2 regions of the Clostridium cellulovorans 743B genome follow, and region 2 is predicted to be linked to the other one. Evidence: riboswitches for the same ligand, from Rfam matches in the RefSeq annotation. Region 2 holds a riboswitch; the other holds the start of a gene.
What was found. Region 2 has a riboswitch for cyclic di-GMP ahead of CLOCEL_RS05905 (OmpL47-type beta-barrel domain-containing protein). Riboswitches for the same ligand answer to the same signal wherever they lie in the genome.
Positions count from the first base shown of each region.

Region 1: another riboswitch for cyclic di-GMP. It lies ahead of CLOCEL_RS01210 (EAL domain-containing protein); the one in region 2 lies ahead of CLOCEL_RS05905 (OmpL47-type beta-barrel domain-containing protein).

Region 1 is NC_014393.1:294,298-298,721, forward strand. Features, by position in the region: gene CLOCEL_RS01200 (AraC family transcriptional regulator) at 1-71, shown strand, start outside; gene CLOCEL_RS01205 (pectinesterase family protein) at 855-2,078, shown strand; cyclic di-GMP riboswitch class I at 2,396-2,475, shown strand; gene CLOCEL_RS01210 (EAL domain-containing protein) at 2,532-4,424, shown strand, end outside.
Region 2 is NC_014393.1:1,443,047-1,447,470, forward strand. Features, by position in the region: gene CLOCEL_RS05905 (OmpL47-type beta-barrel domain-containing protein) at 1-1,944, opposite strand, end outside; cyclic di-GMP riboswitch class I at 2,040-2,130, opposite strand; gene CLOCEL_RS05910 (OmpL47-type beta-barrel domain-containing protein) at 2,705-4,424, opposite strand, start outside.

The DNA.
Region 1 (4,424 bases), 1.1 Mb from region 2:
ATTATCCGCAAGGTAGTCAAGATGAAAGCTACTACAGCGAAATTTGGATTCCTGTAAGAAGAAAAGACTAGTTTTGAAGACAGAAAGAAAAAAATAAAAGATCAAAGATTTACGGTTCACCTGTTAAGGTGAACCGTATCATAAGTAAATTTGCAAAGGCAGTAACGCCTTTTTTATATTATAAATTCCACATAATTATAATTTTAATGTGGTTTTAATCGCTACCGATATATAATCTCCAACTATTCCATATTACTAAATATTATGATAATATTGTAATATACCAGAATAAACTTTTTAGGGTGCAGAGGGAGAGAGATTAGTCACTGGAAATGTAAACGATTAAGAATTGATGTATTAGTGAATTTAGAAACTAACGGAAAATAACATTTAATAAAATTCTAGATACTATTTTCAAAATTACGAGTAAAAAGCATAAAAGATAAAGCCTCAAAAATAATAGATTTTTAAGCTGTTAATTTTTTATTGAAGATAAATGGTTTGTTTATGCCAATAATATAGTCAAAGATCTTGCTAAATCCCTTTCGAAACTAATTTTGACTAAAAAAATGGGAACTTTATGGAATCGTTTCAGCCTTCTGAAGGCTGCGTAATTCAAAACTTAAATTCCAAGTTGTTATGACTAAAGAAGTATCAGCAATTGAACGCATTGAAGTTAATGGACAATCTTGCTAGCAAGAGCATCCAATCCTAAAATTAGAGTTTATTTATGGTATATTTTCTATTTCTAGTGGGGGCAACCCTTCAAAAAGGATATTTGTGAAGCTGCATAAAACCTATAGTTTTAGCGTTTTGCAAGAGATTAAATTAATGTATTGAAAGGTGGAAAAAACATGATTAAAAATTCAAAGAAGACTATCGGTAAAATGTTGGCATTAACTATGCTTTTAACGGCAAGCTTAGGAAGTATACCAAGTGGAAGAACTGTATCTGCTGCTACAGCAACTAACATATATGTTGGTGACAGTTCTAAGAGCAACAACTATAAAACAGTGAAAGCTGCTATTGATGCTGCAGCTAAGATTAACCCAACAAGTGAGGCTCAAAGAGTTACGATTCATATTGCTCCAGGAGTATATAGAGCACAGCTTAAAATAGCTACTCCATATATTACCCTTGTTAATTCTAATCCAAGTAAACAAGTTAAAATTACTTGGTACTACGGCTTCGGATATGATTATTACAGTGCTGGATCTGATGGTTTCTATAACCAAAGTAATGCTACTGCTAAAACCACAAAAAACCATGTAAGCAGCGGTAAATGGGGTGGTTCAGTGTACCTTACAAGTGCTGCAAAAGCCTTTAAAGCAGAGAACATAGTATTTGAAAATTCCTTTAACAAATATGTTACTAGTGAGGAATTAGCAGATGGAGTTGCTCTTTCAACTACTTTCCCTCAGAGTAAATCATCAACTCTTACACAAAGAACTGCGTCTACAAATGTTGCTTCAAAGGCACAAACTGAGAGAGCTGCAGCTATGATTATTGATGCAGATAATGTAGAATTCTTAAAATGTAGTTTTATTGGAAGTCAGGATACACTTTATACTGGATCAGTTGGCACTAATAATAGCTATTTCAAAAATTGCACTATAGAAGGAAATACTGATTATATTTTTGGTGATGGAAATGCAGTATTTGATAATAGTACATTAAATTTCTGTGGTTATAGTGATAAAGCTGTAGGTGGATATATAACAGCAGCAAAAGATAAAGCAACTTATGGATACTTGTTTAGAAACTGCTTAGTAACAGCTACTAGCAGTAAAAAACAGGCACCTGGTTACTTTGGAAGACCTTGGGGTGCAGCAGCAAAGGTTACTTTCTTAAATACTAAACTTCAAAACAGTACAATAATAAACGCTGCAGGCTGGACTTCTATGAGCAGCAATTTACCTGAAAAAGCAAACTTTAAAGAATACAACACAACTTATAATGGTGCGAAAGTAAGCACAGCTGCAAGAAAAGGAGTTGTATTAAGTAGTGCTGATGCTGCTAAAATAGATGCTACTAAATACTTTGGAGATTGGACTCCAAAATATTATACAGCTAAATAGTAATTTTTACAGAATTAGTGGTAATTTATAAAACTGAATAGATAAGAAAAAGGAGCTACTACAAGACTAACGTTGTTAATTTTGTAGCGGCTCCTTTTTATAAATATAAAAAATGTTCAACACCCATAGCTTTTACATTACATAAAGAATGTTCATCTAGCAGGTGAAAGATTATCTATTTTCTAATTAGATAAAATAAGTTTTTGCGCAAGTTGTCAAAATTGGATACAAAAACCACTTTATTAAAATGCAAATTAGATATATAATATATCAATATATCACAACGTATCTTTAATTCTGAAGAAATAATAAACTTTATAAATTAAAGGCAAACTATGCGGGAGCATAGGACGCAAAGCCACGGGTCTGAACATTAAAAGATAGCCGGGTTGCATGTATGGAGGATATGATATAACAACTTCTATGACGTAGTTGTTTTTTTTGGAGGATAAGATGTACAAAGAAATTAAAAATTCAGTTCCAATCACGACTGTTGTAAGCAGCATTTTATTATTAGTGTTTGCTCTTCTCGCAGTCATAACTAAAGTATATAGTTTTCCTTTCATACTAGGAGTTACCTTTTCCTTATCTGGAGTTTTTCTGTTAATTATACTTAAACTTTATAATATTAATACTGCCTTAGTGGTGGCAATAATTGCTCAGTTGGCAGAGATAATTTCTTCTGATTACCCTTATTGGGGTTTTATATTTGTTCTGGAAATCGCTTTTGTCGGTTTGTACTCAATTTGGAAGCCAAAGAATAATTTGATTTTTGGTGATCTGTTATTTTGGATTTTCATTGGTATTCCGGTATCGGCAGTGGCATATTATACCTTATTTTATAATGGAGGTTGGGATGCCTATATAATGCGAATTTCTGCTGACATAATTTGCGGTCTTTCATCCTGTGCTTTTGTGGATGGTTTATTAACTTATGTACCTACTGAAAAGCTATTAAAAAAGCTGGGGAAAACAGATGATTCAATTCAATTTCTTAAATTCTTATTTGTTTTTATATCAGTGATATTGAGTGTAAGTATCCTGTCAACCTTTATTATCAGTGGCTTCAATACCTATAGTGCCGTCAATGAAAAAAATGAGCAGATAGTTCAGGATTATTTAGATGATATTCGACGGGAAGTTAGCGTAATGGATAAAAATCAGCAAGCTCAATTATTGTTTTATGGAGTCTTGCAGGCAGGACAATTGGAGGAACTAATAGAAAAGCTTCAATCTGAGAAAAAAGCGGACATAATTATTACAGATACAAGCAATAAGGTAGTAGCTACCAATATTGATAAAGTGAAGCATGGACAGGTATTTGATTGGCAAAAAGATACATTAACAGTGAAAGAGTTAGAAGGAGTATATGCAGTTACTCCTTATAAAAAATACGGAAGAATTGAAACAGAGGCATGGGCTGAAGGCAATTACTTTTATACAAGAGAGATAGGTTTACTTGATTTAAAGTTAATTGTCAGCTTTCCTATTAAGCAAATACAGCAGGAAGTTTTGAATAATTATGCTAGCAAATTCAGATTCGTAATGTATTTTATAATTTTCTCTCTGTTAGTTGCAGTAGTAACCAACAGACTATTAGTTAAATCAATTAAAAAATTGTCTGCTGCAACCACAGCAGTTCCAGTGAGAATTAAGAATGCTGAACAAATTGAATGGCCTAATAGCGGAATTTATGAGGTCAAACAGTTAATAACAAACTTCAAAGATATGTCAGATAATTTTAAAAAGATGTTTATGGAAAGCCAAGAGTTGAATAAAACACTTGCGCTGCAAGCTGATGAATTGCTGAAATCAGAAGTAAAACTTCACAAGCTAGCTTATTATGATACTCTTACAAATCTTCCTAACAGACATATGTTTAAAATGTATCTAGAAGAAAAATTACAGATGGCGAGAAAAAATAATAATATAATTGGTGTAATCTTCATCGATCTTAACCAGTTTAAAAAAATAAATGATACAATGGGGCATTCGGCAGGGGACGACTTGCTAGCTATTTTCTCCAAAAGGTTTATTAGTATAAAAAGTGATAATACCGAAGTATTTAGACTTGGCGGAGATGAGTTTGTTTTTGTAGTGATTGCTGAAGAAGAGAACCAGGTAAAACTTTTTGGTGAAGAGATTGCCAAGATATTTATCAAGCCTGTGGAACTTTTGGGTGCAATTCTCAGTGTTACTGGCAGTATCGGAATAAGCATGTATCCAAAAGATGGGCAAGATTTGGATACTCTTGTTAAATATGCAGATTTAGCAATGTACAGGTCGAAAGAAATGGGAGGCTGTAACATTGAGTATTTCAATAAGGAAATACATAGAGACTTTGAA
Region 2 (4,424 bases):
TCCAACTGGAGATTCACCTAAAACTGCGGATACTGAGTTTACTACGAAATAGTAATCACCTTCAGGCATATTAGTAAATGCAGCAGCTGTTGTAGTAACAGTCTTTTTCAAAACTAATTCGCCATTAATTACTTGATATATTTTATAACTTGTAGCATATGGAGCGGCAGTCCATTTTAAAGTTATATCATTACCATTTGTTATAGTGTAAGTTAAGTTTGTTGGTGCTTGAAGAACTTGTCCGTTCAATGTGAAGGTAAGAGTAAAGCCTTCTGCAGATTCTCCAAAGCGAGTTGAATATGAATGAATTTCATATATATAGCTACCAGCAGTCATGTTTGTATATGATACTGAAGTTGTAGTTACAGTACTTTTTAAAACTTTTTGTCCATTAACTACTTGGTAAACCTTATAGCTTGTAGCATATGGTACTGCATCCCAAGTTAATGTGAAAGATGTAGCACTCTTAATTGCTTGTATAGCGCTTGTTGGTGCCTCCATAACTGGAAGAATTAAAGAAATGTTTGTAGTGCTGCCAGCTGGTGTTTCACCAAAACGGTCACTATATGAAGTAACTTCATAGGTATAATCTCCAGCAGGAAGATTTGCATAAGTAACTGCAGTTGTTGTTACAGTGCTTTTTAAAACTCTTTCTCCATTTACAATCTGGTAAACCTTGTAGCCTTTTGCGTAAGGAATTGCTGTCCATTTTAATGAAATATCATTTCCGTTTGCAATTGAATAGGTCAAATTTTCTGGGGCTTGCATTACTGGCCAAACTAATGATAGGGATGTTTGGCTTCCAGTAGGAGATTCGTTAAATCTACTACTATAAGAGTATATTTCAAAAGAGTAATCACTTTCTGGTAGATTGCTATAAACTGCAGTAGTTGAAGTAGTTGTACTCTTTAAAACTTTTTCTCCATTGATAATTTGATATACATTATAAGCTGTTGCATAAGTCGAAGGACTCCATTTTAGGGTAATGTCGTTCCCGTTTGTAACAGTATAAGTTAAATTACTAGGAGCTTGCATCACTGGTAAAGTTAATGAAAGTGATGTTGCACTTCCAACTTGTGATTCACCAAATCGATCACTAAAGGAATAAACCTCAAAAGCATAATCGCCAGCAGGCATGTTAGTGTAAGAAGCACTTGTAGTTGAAACTGTGCTCTTTAATACTTTTTCTCCGTTAATAACTTGATAAACCTTGTAGCTTGTAGCATAAGGTGTACCAGTCCATTTAAGTGTAATATCATTTCCGTTTGCTATTGTGTAAGTGAAATTACCAGGAACTGACATAACTGGATAAATAACATCTAATTTAGCTTCACTTGATGGAACAGATTCTCCATAAAGAGCGTTAACAGCAGAAACTGAATAAGTATAGCTTCCAGCAACTACATTTGGAATAGTGTAAGAAGTAGTTTTTACTGAAGTAACTAAAGTTTTATCCCCGTTTGTAGAAACTTGATAAACATTATAGCTTTGGGCATATTGAGAACTTGTCCAACTTAATGCTATATCATTTCCATTTTGGATTTTACCAGTTAAAGTTGCTGGTGCAGCCATAGTTGGATAATCAACAGTAGCTGATACTGGTGCACAAGGACCAGACTCACTATCACCACTTGAAGTTGATACAACATAGCTATAAGCACCTTCTGCTTGGTTATTGAAAGTATAGGATGTTGATGTTGTAGTAGCAAGTTGAATAAGCTGACCATCAATAATCCCATATATAGTATAGCCAGTGGCACCATAAACTGAGCTCCAAGTAAGCTTTACATCGCTAGGGGTAGTAAGCTCAAGAGCAAGGTTGCTTGGTGGCAGAAGGTTGGTATTGATAGTTGCTGCAGATACGGTTACAAAAGGGAAGACCAGTTGTAACGTTAATAGCAGTGATGCCAAGAAAAGGCAACTGCTAAGATAATATTTTTTCATTATTGACCCCGCCTTTCTTTGTGAAAAAGGGAAAAGGAAAGGAAAATTTTTCGTTGCAAAAAAATGTATAGTTATCCAACGATAGCTATATTCCTCGTGGTAACCGGCTGCCATCCAACATATAATGTGTGGTACAGGCCCATGGCTTTGCGTCTCATGATTTCCCATGATTTGCCTTTTTCACTTTTTCTTAAGTTTGATATACGGGTTTAATAACCTATATTTTAAACTCCACAATTCTTAATTTTTGTAAGGGCAATAAGGTTAAATAGTAAATTGATTATTTATTCATCTAATGTTTTGATAAAAAAAACACCTTTTAAACATTTGAAATATCAGAACTTCTGGTATTTTAATTCTAATGAATAAATTAAGTGTTTACTAAAGAACCTTATATTAAGTAAATGTCTTGTTAAAAAAGATACGCTATAACTTCGTATATCTGATTATAATTATACAACTGTTTTATACAATAAACAATCAAAAAAATACAAAGTTCGACACGAGGTTTTGGGGGGGGATAATTATTTCAAATGTGACTTGAAAATAGACTCAAGAAATTAAGTGGTTTCAACCTATTATTATAGTAAAAGAAGATGTATTTTTAAGTTTATATTACCAATAAAAACTTTAGGGTCCAATGATTTTTACAATAAAAAGGGGATGCCTATTTGGCACCCCCTTTAATAAAGTAGTATGGAATTACTTGTTAAAAACAAATTATTCCAACAACCTTTCAACTAAGTTTAAATATTTAATTTTAGAAGAAAAGTTTTAAAATTGCCTTTTTAGAAATTTGTTTAGGAAGTTTTTGGGAACATGAAGATTTATTATAATTAGAGTTCCAACCAAATTCTAAAGTTGCATGGAAGTTATAATTTTTATCCCAACAAACATCTATAGTGAAGTATAAGAAGAAAATTTGTACTTCAAGTCTGAAATGTCCACAGCAATGGTCATGGTAAGGACAATCAGGTGTAGTTGGTGTTGGTGGAGTAACTGGAGCGCTAACAGTTACTGTTTTTTCAACAGTAGTGCTGTTTCCAGCTGCATCAGTAACTATAACAGTTACTTTGTAAGTACCAGCCTTATCAAGTTTAATGCTTCCGCCATTAGCAATTTCTGTTGCAACTGTATCACCAGGTTTTAAAACAAGAATCTTTCCACTTAATACTCCAGAAAGAGCATCTTGTGCTGTATAGTTTAATGCTAGTGTAGCATTAAGGTCATATTTATCATTTAGATTCATTGTTACTGTTGGTCCAGTTTTGTCGATCTTAACATAAGTTGTAGTAGTAGTTTCAACATTACCAGCATTGTCAACTGAGTAGAATACTATTTTGTGAGTTCCTTCTCCAGTTACTGTGAAAGAAGTACCTTCAACAAAGTTAGCACCATCAATTGAGTAGAAAGTTTTTGAAACGCCACTTAAAGCATCAGTAGCAGTTAAGTTAACAGTTACATCATTTTTTGACCAACTATCTTTTATATCAGAGATAGTAACAGGTCCTTTGTTATCAAGCTTAACATAAGTTGTAGTAGTAGTTTCAACATTACCAGCATTGTCAACTGAGTAGAATACTATTTTGTGAGTTCCTTCTCCAGTTATTGTGAAAGAAGTACCTTCAACAAAGTCAGCACCATCAATTGAGTAGAAAGTTTTTGAAACGCCACTTAAAGCATCAGTAGCAGTTAAGTTAACAGTTACATCATTTTTATACCAATTGTCAGTTAAATCTGAAATTGTAGTTGGACCTACGTTGTCGATCTTAACATAAGTTGTAGTAGTAGTTTCAACATTACCAGCATTATCAACTGAGTAGAATACTACTTTGTGAGTTCCTTCTCCAGTTACTGTGAAAGAAGTACTTTCAGCAAAGTCAGCATCATCAATTGAGTAGAAAGTTTTTGAAACGCCACTTAAAGCATCAGTAGCAGTTAAGTTAACAGTTACATCATTTTTATACCAATTGTCAGTTAAATCTGAAATTGTAGTTGGACCTACGTTGTCGATCTTAACATAAGTTGTAGTAGTAGCTTCAATATTACCAGCATTGTCAACTGAGTAGAATGCTATTTTGTGAGTTCCTTCTCCTTGTACTGTGAAAGAAGTACCTTCAGTAAAGTCAGCATCATCAATTGAGTAGAAAGTTTTGTAAACGCCACTTAAAGCATCAGTAGTAGTTAAGCTAACAACTACATTATCTTTTGACCAGTTATCACTTATATCGGAGATAGTAATTGGAGTTGAATTGTCTATTCTTACATATACAGTATTAACTACTTCAGTATTTCCTAAGTTGTCAATTGAGTAGAAGGTTACTTTGTGAACACCTTCTCCTTGTACTGTGAAAGAAGTACCTTCAGCAAAGCTTGAATCATCAATTGAGTAGAAAGTTTTTGAAACACCACTTAAAGCATCAGTAGCAGTTAAGTTAACAACTACATCATTATTTGTCCAATTTCCATTTACATCAGAA